Regions from separate parts of the Glycomyces sp. NPDC048151 genome, predicted to be linked through region 2. Evidence: riboswitches for the same ligand, from Rfam matches in the RefSeq annotation. Region 2 holds a riboswitch; the other holds the start of a gene.

Region 1 (8,276 bases), 120 kb from region 2:
CCGCCGGGGTAGTCGACGTGGACGCCGCGGGCGTCGAGCAGCGGCGGCCCGGCCGGGGTCTCGACGACGGAAGCCGGTGTGAGCGAGGCGAGCCGTTCGCGCAAGTCACCGGCGTGCCTGCGGGCTTCGCGGATGGTGACGGGCGGTCCGGGCCATCCGGCGAGGCGGCCGAGGTCGACGACGGGCGGCGCGACCGGCGAGACGGCCAGGACTTCGCCCACCGGGCCGTGGGTCACCTTGCCGCCGTTGAGGAGCAGTGCCGAGTCGGCGTACTGGGCGACGCGTTCGAGCCGGTGCTCGGCGAGGAGCACGGTGACGCCGAGGTCGTGGACGAGGCGGTGGAGCGCGGAGAGCACTTCGTCGGCGGCGGTCGGGTCGAGCGCGGAGGTCGGCTCGTCGAGGACGAGCGCGGCGGGCCCGGCGACGAGGGCCGCGCCGATCGCGACCCGTTGGCGCTGACCGGAGGAGAGGGCGGCGAGGTCGCGGGCGCGCACGTCGGCGAGACCGAGGAGGTCCACGATCTCGGTGACGCGCTTGCGCATCGCGGCGGGGTCGACGCCGAGCTGCTCGGCGGTGTAGGCGAGTTCGCGCTCGACCTCGTCGGTCACGAAGCCCGCCAAGGGGTCCTGGCCGACGTACCCGACGAGGTCGGCCAGGTCGGCCGGGGTCGAGCCGCGGACCTCCCTGCCCGCCACGGTGATCCGGCCGGACATGCTGCCGCCGGTGAAGTGCGGGACGAGGCCGTTCACGGCCTTCAGCAGCGTCGACTTGCCCGCGCCGGTGGGGCCGACGAGCAGGCAGAACTCGCCTTCGGGGAGGTCGAACGAGACGTCGTCCAGCACTCGCTTCCCCGTGTAGGCGAAGGTGACGCGGTCGAAGGCGATCCCGCCGGGGTTCATGGTGTTCCTCCTCTTTGGGACGGCACGAGCAGGGCGGGCGCGGTGGCGAGGAGGATGCCGCCCGCGGCCCACATCGGCAGGTCGGGCACCGTGATCGGGTTCGTCGCGGGCCACAGCGCCGCGGGCTCGTAGAGTCCACTGAGGACGCTTCCGGCGACGGCGGCCGCGCCGGAGGCGACCACGAGCCAGTCGCGGGCGCCGAACCGGTCGGGGCGGTAGCGGGTGTGCGGGACCCGCTTGGAGGCGAACGCGATCCCGAAGGCCGCGACGCCCGCGCTGACGGCGACGACCGACCAGGCCAGCGGTGCTGGCGTCCCGGCGCCGAGGAGCACGTACGCGCCCGCGCAGAGCCCGATGAGTCCGATGAGGAGTGACGCGCCGGTGGTGCGACGGGCTGAGGCGGGGATTCCGGCGGCGCGGCCGTAGCCGCGCGAGGCCATCGCTGCGGCGAGGGCGAGCGACCGGTCGAGCGCGTCGTGCAGGACCGGGGAGACGATTGTGCGCATGAGGTTCGCGGGGCTGCGGCCCGTGTTGCCGCGCAGGGCCCTCGCACGGCGGACGCGGCCGACGCTCTCGACGAGCTGCGGGGCGACCGACAGCGCGACGACGACCGCGACGCTCACCTCGTACAGGGCGGCCGGGACCGAGCGGAGCAGCCGCCGGGGGCTGGCGAGCGCGTTGGCCGCGCCGACGCAGACGAGGAGGGTGGCGAGCCGGAGGCCGTCGTAGGCGGCGGCGAGGGCGCCTTCGGCGGTCACGTCGCCGCCGAGCCGGAAGCCCGCGGCCCAGGCGGGGAGGGTCGCGGAGGGGAGGGTGAAAAGGACGGTGGGGCCGTCGGAGCCGCCGAAGACGACGTAGAACGCAATACGGACCGCGATGGCGCTCAAGCCGATGACGAGGAAGACCCGGTACGCGCCGGACCAGGGCTCGGATCCGCGGCACCAGGTGACGACCAGCCCTGCGACGGCGACGATGAGGAGCAGCAGCCACGGGTTGCCGGTGCGCCCGGCGGCGGTGGCGAGCAGCAGGGCCCAGCCCCACCAGGCGACCGGATGGGCGGTCCGGCGGGACGCGGAAGGCCCCGAGCGGGCTCCGCTCATGCCGACCGCCGGACCGGCGGTCGGGTACCGGCGCTGCTCGGACCGGTCATGCGCGCCGGTCGCGGCGCATGCGCCAGATCGCGAGCGCGGCGACGGCGGCGATCGCGACGACCGCGACGACCCACGTGAACGAGCGCTCCGTCTGCTCTCCCGGGCCGTGCCCCTCGGTCGACTCGGCGGCCTCGACGGGGGTGATCGCGGGCGCGGTCGAGCCGTCGCCGAACACCCAGCCCTCGACGTCGCCCGCGTCGGGGCGCGCGTCGCCGCCGCCCACGGGCGAGTAGGACCAGGTCTCGTCGTCGGCGTTGGCCCGCCAATACGACCAGTACTCCTTCGCGGGAGGCGCTGCGCCGCAGTCGCTTTCGGGGAGGTCGTCGATGCGGCAGACCATGCCGCGGATCGAGGCGACCTCGGTGACGGCGAACCCGGCCTGCGCGAGCGCGTCCAGGCCGTTCGCCGGGTCGGCGGCGCACCCGGTCGCGGGCTCGGTCGCGAGCGTCCCGAAGTCGACGACGACCGTGACTTCGAGGCAGCCGTCATGAGCGGCGGCAGGGGAGGCGGGGAAGAGGACCGCGAAGAGCACCGCTATCGCAGCGCGCAGGCAGCGCCCGCCGGACCGGCGGGCGCTGCCTGCGTTTCGTTCGCTTCGGGACACGTGCCGACTATTGCTTGTCGGTGCCGTCGCCGTCAGCGCTTTCGCCGTCGCCGGAGGCCTCGCCCGAGTCGCCCTTCGGCTCCTCGGCGGGCGCCGCGTCCCCGGCCGGGGACGCACCGGCGCCGCGCTTGCGGGACTGCAGCGCGAAGGCGACGATGAGCGCGACGAGCACGACCACGGCGGCACCGATCGCCCACGGCACCCACGAGGCCGAACCCTCGTCCTCGTCGGCGGCCGCGTCGGTCGCGGACTCGTCCCCGGCGCCGGCGCTCTCGCAGCCGGTGCCCGGGGCGGCGGCCTCGATGCCGGTGGCGTCGAGGTTCGCGAGGTCCTGGCCCGCGATCGGGACGATCGCCTGCGCGGTCGCGAGCAGGCGCGAGGCCTCGCCGAACTCGGGGTCCTCGGGGTCGGTGTACATGAGCGCGCCCGGCGCGTCGCTGTCGCAGCCGAACTGGAGCGTCAGCAGGAACGAGACGGCGCGCTCGGCGGCGTCGGCCCGATCGGTCGCCAGGAACGCCTGGGCGGCCATCGCGGTCGAGTTCGCGTTCTCGCCGAAGCCGTTGTCGAACCCGCCGTCCTCGGCCTGCGCGGCCTCGAGCCACTCCACGGCCGCGGTCAGCGGGGCGGCGGCGTCGTCGCCGAGGGTCGCGAGCGCGGACGCGACGAGACCGGTCGTGTCGGGGTCGGAGACGCAGTCGTCGCCGCCGTCGACGTCGCCGAAGTTGAACCCGCCGTCGGGGCACTGGACCGCGGCGAGCCCGGCCGCGGCCTCGGGGCCGGCCGGGGTGCCGGTGCGGGCGAGGCCGAGGACGGCCCACGCGGTGGACGGCGCGGTGCCGTCGCCGTAGGTGCCGTTCGCGGTCTGCGAGGCGGTGACCTCGTCGGCGAGGCGGATCTCGGCGAAGTTCGTCGGGTCGCCCCCGGCGGTCGCGACGGTGTACATGACCTTCCCGGCGGCGCCGGCGTTGAGCGCGGGCTCGGTCGCGCCCTCGACCGCGGGGTACACGTACGGGGAGAGCGTCTCGTTGCTGTTGAGCCACTCGAGGGTGGCCTGGACCTGGTCGCCGCCGACGCGGGCGGCCTCCAGGGCGATGACGGCGTCGAGCGAGGACGAGACGTCCCCGCCGTTCCAGGAGGTGCCGTCGGACTGGGCGACGAGCCAGGACGCGGCGGCCTGGGCGGGCTGCGCGAACGGGGCGTCTTGGGCCTCAGCCGGTGCGGCGGAGGCGAGGACGGCGACGGGCACGACCGCGGCGGCGGCCAGCAGTCGGGCGGGCAGGTGGCGCAATTGCCTGACCTTTCCTTGAGCGAGTTGGGTCTTCGGGCAGGCGGCGGCGCCGCAAGCGCCTGTAGACCACGACAGGCGTTGACAATTCGGACGGCGTCGTCGGCGGGCATTCGGGCTCACGCGGGTGGACCGAGCAGGATCGAAGGGTGCTCGGCAGTTTGTCTGAGTTGACGGACCGCGACTACCGTTGCGGGTCAGCGCCGGCCTTTCACCGGACTTCCCCCGCCAGACGCCTATGCAATTTGGGTCATTCTCGCGGGTGGATTCGCTGGGTGTCAAGCTGACCGGTCGCGCAGTGCAGCCGTTCACTCGCGCCACGCGAGTGAACTCCCGCCTTGCGGTTATTGACCCGTAGCACCGGGTGTCGATACGGTGCACAACGTGAGCAGAAATAAGAACGCCGATTTGGACAGAGTTCTTCGCGCTGCGACACGGGTCTTCCTGGAGCGCGGGTTCTCCGCCACCTCCATGTCGGACCTCGTCGCGGCGACCGGCATGAACCGCGCCGGGCTCTACGCCGCATTCGGGTCCAAGCACCAGCTCTACATCACCGCGCTGGGCCGCTACCGGGAGGACACCGAGCCGGAGCTGCGAGCGATCGCCCACCGCGCCCTCGAGCGCGGGAGCGACGAGCGCATCGACGCGCCGCGGGTGGTGGCCGATCTGCTGGAGGTCGTGGCCCGCCATTCCAAAGAGGGCGGTTTCGTGGTGCGCGCCGCGGTGGAGCTGGCCGACGACCCCGCCACGATGCGCCGCGTCCAGGAGGCCTGGACGGAGCTCGAACGCGATCTCGCCGCGATCCTGGCACGGGCGGTCGAGCGCGGCGAGATGCACGCCGCGGCGGACCCTCCGCGGCTCGCCGCCACGGTCCTCGTGTTCGTGCAGGGCGCGCTCGTCCTGGGCCACGCCGACGAGGACGACCGGCGCCTCGCCGACGCCGCGGCGGGCCTCGTCGGGCTCCTCGCCGCCTACAGCCCCTCGGCGACGGCCGAGGAGATCCGCAGCCAGGCCGACGACGACGCCTTGCTCAGCGAGTCGTAGCGGATCGGCTCGCCCGAGTCGAGGAGCTTCTCGTACGGCGCGAGCAGGACCGCCCTCGTGCGGGCCGCGAAGTGCCGCTGCACCGCGGGCAGGTCCACGTCCTTGCGGTGGGCGGGCATCGACACCACCGACACCGCGCCGCGCACCAGGTCGCGGCGGCCGGTCTGCTCCAAGTGGTCGAGCATCCGCGCGGCGGTCTCCGCCGAGTCGTTGCGGGCCGACATCGTCACCACCAGCTGGTCGGTCGCGTCGATCGCCGCCTGCCAGTTCGCCGCCCGCACGTTGTTGCCGGTGTCGACGACGATGAGCTTGTAGAAGCGCGACACCGCTTCGCGCAGGTCGCCGAACGCCTGCGACGTGAGCATCTCCCCGGCCGTCGCCGACTCGTCGGAGGCGAGCACGTCGAACATCGCGCCGCCCTGGGCGCGCACGTACTGCGAGAGGTCGCCGATGCGCCCCGTGGGGCCCCGGAAGTGGTCGAGGTCGCGCAGCAGGTCCCGGACGGTCCGCACGTGGAAGTCCTGCTGGGCGCGCATGCCCAGCGTCCCCTGCGTCTCGTTGTTGTCCCACGCGAGCACGTAGCCGCCGCGGTGGCGGCCGAACGTCATGGCGAGCATGAGGACAGCGACGGTCTTGCCCGCGCCGCCCTTGGGGTTGACGACGGTGATCTGGCGCAGGCCCCCGAAGTTGCGGCGCACGGTGTCGACCGCCCGCTGCCGTGAACGTTCTCGGGGCCCGGGCGGGAGGGCGACCATGCCGAGGCTGAAACGGTGGAGCGCGCCGCGCAGGCCGGTCTCGGCCACGGGCGGGCGCGGCGGCACGACCCGGCGGGACGCGAAGTCGTCGGCGGTCACGCCGAGCCGCTCGAGCGCGCCCGCGTGGTCGGGGAACACCGGGACCGGGACGTTCGTGCGCGGCGCGGGCGCGGGAGGCGCGCCGACCTGGTAGTCCACAGGGGCCGGACCGGGCGGCGCGGGCCAGCCGTCCACGAGCCTGGGCTCCTGCGGCGCCTCGTACTGCGCGGGCGGCGAATCGTAGGGAGCCGCCGGGCCGGGCATGGGCGTCGCGGCCGGGGGCGGCGCGCTCGGCACGTGGTCGCCCTGGCGCGGATTGCGGACGGGACCGGCGTGGTGCGGCTGCTGCATGACGTCCTCGGGAGCGCTGTCCTGCTGGTGCACTTCCGAAGACGCGTAGTACTGCTCGCTCGCCTCCGGCGGCGCGACGTACTCGTGGTTCGATTCCGGCGGCGCGCTGTACTCATGGTTCGCGCCTGGCGGCGCGAACGGCGACCACCCTGGAGCATCCGGCCGGTGCAGAGGAACGGTGTCCTCCTCGGTGTGCTCCATCGGGGCCTCCCAGCGCGCGGATGCGCTCAGCGTCAGAGTGCGGTTACCCGACTATTGTGGCCCATACGCCTGTCATCGCGTGGGAACTCGGCACGGCTCCCGATCGCGGACTCACAGCAGTCGCGGCTGCTCAGGGCCCGAACGGTCCTGAGGGACCATCCCGAATGGACTGAACAGTCCCTGGTCCACATCGGCCAGAAGCGGCGAGCCCGCGCCGGTGTGGCTGACATACGCGAGGTCCCTCGTGCGCCCGAGCGCGACGTACAGCTCGCGGCGGGCCGCGGCCGTGTTCGGCCAGTCCTCGGCGGTCATCCCGGTCAGGCACACGACCCGGAACTCGCCGTCGGCGGCCTCGGCGACGGACATCCCGTCGGGGCCGATCACCGCGAGCTCCTCGGGCGCGACCCCGGCCTCGGCGAGGCGGTCGGTGAGGTCCTCGACGAAGCGCTTCTCGTCGTCGGCGTCGACCGCGAAGCACCGGCCGATCCCCGAGCCCTCGAGCGCCGGGCGCTCGGGCTGCACGAGCCGACCCGGGACGCGGCTGATCGGCTCGATGACCTGCGAGGCGGCGACGAGCACCGCGGCGGGGCTGCGGTGGTTGCGCGACAGGCGCATCACGTGCGCCTGCGGGAACCGCTCCCCGAACGCCGCGAACGCGGCGGGCTCGCCGGTGACGAGCGCCGAGTCGGGGTCGCCGGTGGCGGTGATGTCCGCTTCGGCCCCGCGGTTGTCGGTGACCTGGCGGAACAGGCGCATCGGCATGCGCGGCAGGTCGTCGATGAAGATGTGCCCGAGTTCGGGCGGGCTCGCGGCGGCGAAGTCGTCGAACTCGGCGACGGTGATCGAGGCGGCCTCGCGGCCGATGAGCGCGCCGAGCTCGCGGCGCAGGCGCGCGGCGCCGGGCGCGGACGCGGCGAGGACCAGGCACTGGCGGGCGGGCACGCCCAGCTCCTGCACGAGGTAGGCGACGCGGCGGATGAGGAGGTGCGTCTTGCCGGTGCCGGGGGAGGCGTTGATGAGCAGCGGGCCGCGGCCGGCGGAGGCGGCCACGCGCTGCATGGCGTCCAGTGAGTCGAGCAGGCCCGCGCCGACCTCGTCCATGCCCGTGAGCAGGGGCGCGGACTCCAGCCACGGGTCAGGGGTCCGGGTCGTCAGCGCCGGTTCGGGCATGGGGACCGCTTCGCGGACGTACCGGGAGTGGTGCGACCGGTGCGAGCGGCGGCGCCGCTCGGCGGTGGTCCGCATGCCGGCGGAGAGCTCGAACAGCGGGGACGCCACCTGCGGTTGCTTGCGTTCATCAGGACGGCGCACCTATGCATCCTCGCAGACAGACGGCACGTGCCCGGAAGCGGCTCCCGCCCGGGCGCGCCGCGCCTCGAACAGCGAATCCTCCTCGCGAACCGTCGCCTGTCGGACCCTCGGCGTATCGTGTCGGACAGGGGGCCACCCCGGGGACAAATCCGGAAAATCCGCTTTCACGTTCACGGCCTCACCCGCCCGCGAACGGCGGCAGCACCTCCACCGTCACCCCGGCCGGGAGCACCGTCGCGGGGTCTTTCGCGGCGAGGCCGTCGACCAGCAGCGTCGACACGATGAGCACCTTGTCGAGCGCCGGCCCGTGCCGTTGCCCGAGCACCGCCTTCAGCTCGGCGACGTCGGCGGCGGACACCTGCTCCTCGCCGGTCCCCGCGGCCGCCTTCGCGCCCGCGAAGTACCGCACCGTCACCACGCTCACCCTCCGATCGCCGACATCGGGCGGGCGGGCTGCAGGAACGACGGGTCGTCGATGCCGTGCCCGGGGAGCTTGCCCCACATGGCCTCGCGCCAGCGCGCGCCGATCTCGGCGTCCGGGGCGCCGTCGCGCAGGAGGCCGCGCAGGTCGGTCTCGCCGCGCGCGAACAGGCAGTTGCGGACCTGCCCGTCGGCGGTGAGGCGGGTGCGGTCGCA
Region 2 (8,276 bases):
GGCGGCGCAGGTACAGCGGCGTCAACTGCTCTGACGGGGCGCCCGCGAGCAGGCGCGGAGCGGCGAGCTCGACGAGTTTCACCAGGTCAGGGTAGATCGGGGTGGCCTCGGCGTCCATCGGCAGCTGCTCGGCGTACAGGCTCGCGCCCTCGCCGATCGCGTAGTCGGCCTTGGTGTCGGGGAGCTCCGCGGGCTTGCACACCTGCGGTTCGCCTTCGCGCACACCGTCTTCGTAGACGGCCCAGTAGATCTCCTTGCGGCGCGCGTCCGTCGCCGCGAGGGCCCGGCCGCGAGTGTTCGCGCCGATGCCGTCGAGGGAACAGACGCCGTAGACGGGGATGCCCGCGCCGTCGGCGAACGCCGCGGCGGTGACCATGCCCACGCGCAGTCCCGTGAACGGTCCCGGTCCGATCCCGGAGACGACCGCGTCGACGTCCTTGACGGTGCGGCCCGCGTCGGCCAGGCACCCTTCGATGAACGGCGCCAGCTTCTCCACGTGCCCGCGCGCGTTCACTTCACGGCGGAACGAAGTCAGGAACAGCTCGTCGTCGTCGAGGTCGACGAGCGCGGCCTGCACTGCGGCCGTAGACGTGTCGAGTGCGAGGACCCTCATGCGGCCGCACCCACCGGGGACTCCAGCGAAGCCAGGCGCTCGGCCCAGTCGCCGCCGCGCCCGTGGAGGACGACCTCGCGCACCTCGTCGGCGCGCCGCTCGATCGCGATCTCCAGGTGCGACTCGGCGAGCCGCTCGGCCAGGCCCGCGCCCCACTCCACCACGGTCACCGCCGCTTCCACGTCGGTGTCGAGGTCGAGGTCGTCGAGCTCGTCGAGGGTCTCCAGCCGGTACGCGTCGACGTGCACCAGCGGCACACCCGCCGCACCAGCGCGGTGCGAGCGCGCGATCACGAACGTGGGGCTGGTGATCCGCCCCTCAACGCCGAGACCGGCGCCGACGCCCTGCGTCAGCGCCGTCTTCCCGGCCCCGAGCGGGCCGGTGAGGATCACGAGGTCGCCCGCGCGGAGGACCGCGGCCAGGCGCAGCCCGAACTCGTGGGTGTCCGCGGCCGTCTGGAGCTGGAGCCTCACGTTTCACTCTCCAAGTGCGTATCGGTGGGCCGGCCTCTCGGCGCGGCGCCCGGTCAGGGTTCGAGACGGTGCCCGTGGTGGCGGGAGAACGGCGACCACCTGCGCTGCCGTCCCGCGTCGCGCGCGAACGGCGGCGCCGCCGGGGCGGCGGACACGGCGGAACCCCTGCCGATCTCAGCCACGACTTTGTCGATCATCTCCAACAACAGTTGTGAGATCTCACCAGGGTACTCCAGCTGCGGTGAGTGGGCCGCCTCGGCTATGAGCGCGAATCGCGACCCCCCGAGCGCCGCCGCCAGCCGCCTGGAGTGCTCCGGCGGCGTCAGCAGGTCCTCGTCGCCGACGACCACCAGCGCCGGAAGCCCCTCGAACAGCGGCAACACCGCCGTCTCGTCGTGATCGAGGATAGCTCGCGCGTAACCGACGATGGTCTGCAGCGAAGTCCGCCGGTTCATCCGCTCCACCAGCGTGACCAGCGACGCGGGCGGGTCGACGTGCCCGAACGCGGCCTTGCGCGTCAGCAGCCACCCCAGGTCGCCCGCGAGCAGCCGCGACCGCTCGATCAGATCCGGCGTCCACCCCGCGACCTGCTGCAGCATCGGCAGCACGGTGCGCCGCAGCCGCTGCAGCGACCGCATCGGCTTCGTCGCCACCTTGTCCAGGCCCGCCGAAGTGGAGGAGAGGAACGCCACGCCCTTCACGCGCTCCCGGAAGTCCGCCTCGTATGTGCGGGCGTACACCTGGATCGTCATGCCGCCCATGGAATGCCCGACGAGCACCAGCGGGCCCCGCGGGGCCACCGCCGCCAGGACGTCGTGCAGCACCTCGGCGAGGTCCGCTATTCCGTACTCTGTACGAGGAAGCGGGCCCGAGCGGCCGTGCCCCGGCTGGTCGTACAGCACCGCCCGCAGCGACACCCCCGCCCGCTCCGCCTCGACGACCGCCTTCCGCTGGAAGTAGAACGTCGCCATGTCCTGCATATAGCCGTGCACGAACACCACGGTCAGATCCGCGTCCTCAGGACCGGCCGTCTCCACGTGGATCGGCACCCCGTGCGAATCGACCGTGAACACCGAACGCTGCGGCGGCAGCTCGAACGGCTCATGCGCGTACGGATCGTTCGACGCCGCCCGCGTCCGCCTCGCCAGATACCGCGGCACCCCCCACGCCAGCGCGGCGCCGACCGCCACACCGCCGGTCACGCCCCCGGCCACGGCCAGCCCGCGCAACCGGCGCGACTGCTTCTCACTCATGCGGCCTCGCAATGCTCTCGAACACCAAGCCCCCGGACATTCTGCCCGCAAACGCCGCAACGCGGTAGACGCGGCGTTCAGTACTCAGGCCCCGCGCGGAACCACGCCCCGGTTCCACAGGCGCGGCACCCGCGACCCGATCGCCGTCAGCACGTCGTTCGGGATCGTCCCCGCCCACGCCGACCAGTCGTCCGCGTCCGGATGCTGCTCGCCCGCGCCGATGAGGACCACCGGCTCACCCGGCCTCACCGCGTCGTCGCCGCAGTCGACCATGAACTGGTCCATGCAGATCCGGCCCAAAACCCGGCGGCGCTTGCCCGCCAGGTACACCTCCGCCTTGCCCGAGGCCGCCCGCGGCACGCCGTCCGCGTACCCGAGCGGCACGAGCGCCACGTTCGCGTCCCGCTCCAAGTGCACCGTGTGCCCGTACGAGATGCCCGTACCGGCGGGCAGGCGCTTCACCGACATGACGACCGACCGCACCTCGATCACCGGCCGCAGGTCGACCGCGAACTGCGGCACCGGGTTGTACCCGTACAACGCGATCCCCGGACGCACCATGTCGTACCTGGTCTCCGGGTCCGAGATGAGCGCCGCCGAGTTCGCCAGGTGTCGCACCTCCGGCTCCAGGCCCGACGCGGCCACCGTGCCGAGGAACCGCTCGAACGCGGCCTTCTGCTCGATATTCGCCGGGTGACCGATCTCGTCGGCGCACGCCATGTGGCTCCACGCGCCGACGACGACGACCGAACCCGCGGCCTGGTGCTTCGCCGCCGCTTCGGCGACGAACGCCCACTCGGGCTCGACCACGCCGCCTCGCGACATGCCCGTATCGCCCTTGAGGTGGATCCGCGCCGGACGCCCGGCCTTGTCGGCCGCCGCGGCGACCGCGTCGAGCTGCGCCATCGACGACACCCCGAGCTCGATCCCCGCGCCGACCACCTCGGCCAGGCCCGGCTGGTCCGGGGCGAAGAAGAACGCCATCACCGTGGTGTCCGCGAGGTCCGGCAGGCGCTTGAGCTGCCATGCCTCCCTGAGGGTCACGACCCCGAGGCTCGCCGCCCCGGCCTCGACCGAGACCCGCCCGGCCGGGACCATGCCGTGCCCGTACGCGTCGGCCTTGACCATCGCCATCATCGGCACCCCGGCGATCGCACCGAGGGTCTCGATGTTGTGCGCGAGCCGTCGCCAGTCGGCGCTGGCCTTGGCCAGGCCCGACATGGTGCCGAACTCCGGTTCGGCCAGGACGCGGTAGTTGTCTATCGCCACATATGCAAGGGTACGTGCCCGCCGCGCCCGGCCCCCGACAGCGCCGGAGCCGGGTCGCGGCGGGCACGTCCCGTTCTAGACGAGCTGCTCGCGGACCGACTTGGCGGCGGCGACCAGGCCTTCGAGCGACGGGCGGACTTCCTCATACCGGCGGGTCTTCAGGCCGCAGTCCGGGTTCGCCCACACGCGCTCGGGGCCGAGCGCGGCCACGGCCAGGCGCAGCGCCTCGGCCATGTCCTCGGGCTTCGGGACGCGCGGGGAGTGGATGTCCCACACGCCCGGTCCGACCGCGCTGCGGTAGTTCGCGCGGTCGAGGTCGGCGAGGACCTCCATCTTGGAGCGGGACGCCTCGATCGAGGTCACGTCGGCGTCGAGCGCCGCGATCGCGTCGATGACCTCGCCGAACTCTGAGTAGCACAGGTGCGTGTGGATCGAGGTCTCCGGCCGCACGCCCGAGGTGGCGACGCGGAACGAGCGGGTCGCCCAGTCCCGGTACGCCGCACGGGAAGCGGCGCGCACGGGCAGCAGCTCGCGCAGCGCGGGCTCGTCGACCTGGATGATCGCGGTCCCGGCCGCTTCGAGGTCGGCGACCTCGTCGCGCAGTGCGAGCGCGACCTGGTCGGCGGTGTCGGCGAGCGGCTGGTCGTCGCGCACGAACGACCACGCGAGGATCGTCACCGGCCCGGTGAGCATGCCCTTGACCGGCTTCTCGGTGAGCGACTGCGCGTACGAGGTCCACTCGACGGTCATCGGCGCCTGGCGAGTGACGTCGGCGTAGAGCACCGGCGGGCGCACGCAGCGCGAACCGTAGGACTGCACCCAGCCCGCGGCGGTGGTCGCGAAGCCGTGCAGCTGCTCGGCGAAGTACTGCACCATGTCGTTGCGCTCGGGCTCGCCGTGCACCAAGACATCAAGGCCGAGCTTCTCCTGCTCCGCGATCACCGACGCGACCTCGGCCTTCATGCGGGCCTTGTAGTCGGCGTCGATCATGAGCCCGCGGCGGTGCGCGGCGCGGGCGTTGCGCAGCTCGGCGGTCTGCGGGAACGACCCGATGGTGGTCGTCGGCAGCGGCGGCAGGGGGACGCGTTCGGCTTGGGCCGCTTGCCGGTCGGCGTAGGGCACGCGGCGGTCGGCGTCCGCGCCGAGCGCGGCCAGGCGCTCGCGCACGGCCTCGTCGCGCCAGGCGTCCGGGGTCGCCGGACGGGCCTCGCGGGAGCCTGCCGGGTCGGCGATGGCCTTGATCTCCTGGAGTTTCTGTCGGGCGAACGAAAGCCGCTCGAACAGGGCCGAGGGAAGCTCGGTCTCGGCGTCCAAGTCCACCGGGACGTGCAGCAGCGAGGATGACGAGGAGACCCCGACGCGGTCGCTGATGGCCTGCAGCCGTGCGAGGTCGGCCGCGCCGTTGGCAAGGTCGGCGCGCCAGATGTTGCGGCCGTCGACCACTCCGGCCAGGAAAAATGTTTCACGTGAAACATCCAGTGCCTCAAGTGCATCGAGGTCACTGCGGCCTCGCACGAGGTCCAGCGCGACACCTTCCACACCGGCATCGAGGAGCACCGGAAGCGACTCGCCGAACGGCCCGTAACCGCCCGCGATGAGGATCTGGGTGTCGGCGCTCAAACGCCGGTAGGTGTCGGAGACAGCGGCCAGCTCAGCCTCGGTGCGATCGCCGCAGAGCGCGGGCTCGTCGAGCTGGACGAGATCCGCCCCCGCGTCCCGAAGGGCCGCAAGCAGCTCCGCATAGACCGCGACGAGGTCGCCGAGCCGGTCGAACGGTGCGAAGCCGTCCGGTGCGTCCTCGCTCGCCTTGGCCAGCAGGAGGAACGAGACGGGGCCGAGGAGCACCGGCCGGGCGTCGAGTCCGCGCTCCTTCGCCTCCAGGAACTCGGCGACGGCCTTGGCGGGCTTGGCCGCGAACGCGGTCGCAGGCCCGATCTCGGGGACCAGGTAGTGGTAGTTCGTGTCGAACCACTTGGTCATCTCGAGCGGCACGGCGGCCTCGTCCCCGCGCGCGGCGGCGAAGTACGAGGCCAGCTCGGTGTCGCGGTGGTGGCGCGGCGCGAGCGCGTCGACGGCGCAGATCGTGTCGAGCACATGGTCGTAGTAGGAGAAGGTGCCGGTCGGGACCGCGTCGAGCACCGAGAGGTCGTCGAGCATCCCGGAGCGGACGGCCGCCGCGGCGGCCTCCAGCCCGGCGGCGTCGAGCCTGCCCGACCAGTGGCCTTCGAGCGCGCGCTTGAGCTCGCGGTTCGGGCCGATACGCGGATATCCGAGCACGGTGGAAATCGTCTTCATGTGTCAGTTCCCTCGAACTTGCGACAACGGGACCGCGCGCGGTCGCGCGCGGTACGCGGGCAGGTATTCGGACTCGAGGGCCTGCCGTCTCCGGCTCCTAATTCCCGCCGCTTCCCAGGGTTCCGGGCCCAGTGCTTATGGCGGGTTTCGTTCCCTCTCACCGCTGCGGGGCAGTCCTGGATTCCCACCAGGTTCCCTCTTAGCCGGAGCGGTTCGCACCGCGCCGGAACCAGCGTCGGAACCGATGGTACGACCGCTGACCGGCCCGGGCCCCCGACGAGGCCGCAGAGTGGGACGAGGGCTCCGCGAATGGGTAGGCTCGGGCCCCATGAGCACCAAACCTGTAGCAGTAGTCACGGGAGCGAGCAGCGGCATCGGAGCGGCCACCGCGAAGGCCCTCGCCAAAGCCGGGTTCGACGTGATCCTGGGCGCGCGCCGGGCCGACAAGCTCGCCGAGGTCGCCGCCGAGTGCGGCGGGACCGCGCTGCCGCTGGACGTCACCGACGAGGACTCGGTGGCCGCCTTCGCCGCCGTCGTCTCCCGCTGCGACCTGCTCGTGAACAACGCGGGCGGCGCGCTCGGCCTCGACTCGATCGCCACGGCCGACCTCGAACTGTGGCAGCAGATGTACGACGTGAACGTGCTCGGCACCATCCGCGTCACCAAGGCGCTCTTGCCGAAGCTCGTCGCCTCCGGCAACGGCCAGGTCGTCGTCATCGGCTCGATCGCGGCCCACCAGCCCTACCCGGGTGGCGGCGGCTACAACGCCGCGAAGCACGCCGAGGCCGCGGTGACCCGCGTCCTGCGCCTCGAACTGATCGGCCAGCCCGTTCGCGTCTGCGAGATCGACCCCGGCATGGTCGAGACCGAGTTCAGCCTGGTCCGCTTCGAAGGCGACCAGGCCCGCGCCGACGCCGTCTACGCGAACATGACGCCCCTGACCGCCGACGACATCGCCGACACGATCAGTTGGGTCGCAACCCGACCCGCCCACGTCAACGTCGACCAGATCACGATCATGCCCCGAGACCAAACCGGAGCCCAACAAGTCCACCGCCGCGAGAGCTAAGCGGCGCAAACATATCGGCCCGGCGGTAATCCGCCGGGCCGATGCGTTGAATGGAGAGTCATGCCGAACACCCCTTATCGAGTCAGCCGTTCGATTTCGAGCTTGGAGTCCGCGATCCCCGCGATGGTGAAGTTCCGCGCGGCCGAGCCGCGTGAGGTGCGTTGGGACCTACTGCGCGAAGAGCTGGGGGTAGAGCTTCCCTCTGACTTCCGCGCTCTGGCGGAGGCTTACCCGGCACTCGTTCTGGAGGATTTTCTTATTCTTCATCTGCCCCATCCTGGTGAGGAGTCGCGTTTCGTCACGGACCATCGACGAGCCGCAGTGATCCTTGATGATTGGCGCAGAGAAGGCTACGCCGCAGATTATGTGCCGTTTCCGGAGCCCGGCGGTCTGCTGCTCTGGGGGTCGTCAGACGTAGGCGACTACTTCTTCTGGCGAACCTGGTCGGAATCCCCTGACGACTGGTCGATCGTGGTCTCGGGAGAAAACGGTGACTGGTCGGAGTACCACGTCGGTGTCGTGGATTTCCTTGCCTCGCTTTACAGCGATGATCTCGGCCTATGGGGGATGCCAGAGGGCTTCCCGACGAATGACCCTGAGGTGGCTACCTTCTAAGCGTCGAGGTCATGGGCTTCTAGAGGGTGTTGCTGTGGCAGAACTCCCTCGTAGCCCCGAACAGCGCCTCTCGAAGCGAACGGTTCATTACGCTGTCCCGATTTCCCTCGAGAAAGGGCGAGTCGTTGGGGCAGCTAGCAGGCAAGACGGTGCTCATCACCGGCGCGTCCAGGGGCATCGGGGCGGCCACTGCCCGGCTCCTCGCTGACGAGGGCGCGCACCTCCTGGTCAACTACAGGGACAAGGCGAAGCGAGCCGAGAAGGTCGTCGCCGACGTCGAGGAGCGGGGGGCCACGGGCACGGCGGTCCAAGCCGACATCACCGACGCCGCGCAGGTCGACGCCATGCTCGCGGGCGTCGAACGCCTCGACGTACTCGTACTCAACGCCTCCGGCGGCCTCGAGAAGGACGTCGACGCCGACTACGCGCTCCGCCTCAACCGCGACGCCCAAGTGGACCTCGCGACCAAGGCACTCACGTACATGCCGCGCGGCGGTCGCATCGTCTACGTGACCAGCCACCAGGCGCACTTCTACGGCACCTACGAAGAGACACTTGCGGTCTACGCACCCGTCGCGCGCTCCAAGCACGCCGGTGGCGAGGCCCTCCAAGCGCTTGTCCCGACCTTCGCAGAGCACGGCGTCGACTTCGTGACCGTCTCCGGCGACATGATCGAAGGCACCATCACC

What was found. Region 2 has a riboswitch for cobalamin ahead of metE (5-methyltetrahydropteroyltriglutamate--homocysteine S-methyltransferase). Riboswitches for the same ligand answer to the same signal wherever they lie in the genome.
Region 1: another riboswitch for cobalamin. It lies ahead of ACGGCP_RS01600 (prenyltransferase/squalene oxidase repeat-containing protein); the one in region 2 lies ahead of metE (5-methyltetrahydropteroyltriglutamate--homocysteine S-methyltransferase).

The regions. Positions count from the first base shown of each region.
Region 1 is NZ_JBIDBB010000001.1:322,990-331,265, forward strand. It holds gene ACGGCP_RS01585 (ABC transporter ATP-binding protein) at 1-899, opposite strand, end outside; gene ACGGCP_RS01590 (CbiQ family ECF transporter T component) at 896-1,999, opposite strand; gene ACGGCP_RS01595 (hypothetical protein) at 2,046-2,654, opposite strand; gene ACGGCP_RS01600 (prenyltransferase/squalene oxidase repeat-containing protein) at 2,662-3,942, opposite strand; cobalamin riboswitch at 4,026-4,194, opposite strand; gene ACGGCP_RS01605 (TetR/AcrR family transcriptional regulator) at 4,324-4,983, shown strand; partial or broken gene ACGGCP_RS01610 (MinD/ParA family protein) at 4,911-6,149, opposite strand; gene ACGGCP_RS01615 (UvrD-helicase domain-containing protein) at 6,441-7,640, opposite strand; gene ACGGCP_RS01620 (MoaD/ThiS family protein) at 7,819-8,058, opposite strand; gene moaA (GTP 3',8-cyclase MoaA) at 8,061-8,276, opposite strand, start outside.
Region 2 is NZ_JBIDBB010000001.1:198,071-206,346, forward strand. It holds gene tsaB (tRNA (adenosine(37)-N6)-threonylcarbamoyltransferase complex dimerization subunit type 1 TsaB) at 1-613, opposite strand, end outside; gene tsaE (tRNA (adenosine(37)-N6)-threonylcarbamoyltransferase complex ATPase subunit type 1 TsaE) at 610-1,086, opposite strand; gene ACGGCP_RS00960 (alpha/beta fold hydrolase) at 1,140-2,339, opposite strand; gene alr (alanine racemase) at 2,424-3,608, opposite strand; gene metE (5-methyltetrahydropteroyltriglutamate--homocysteine S-methyltransferase) at 3,684-5,903, opposite strand; cobalamin riboswitch at 5,944-6,152, opposite strand; gene ACGGCP_RS00975 (SDR family NAD(P)-dependent oxidoreductase) at 6,232-6,972, shown strand; gene ACGGCP_RS00980 (hypothetical protein) at 7,033-7,587, shown strand; gene ACGGCP_RS00985 (SDR family oxidoreductase) at 7,713-8,276, shown strand, end outside.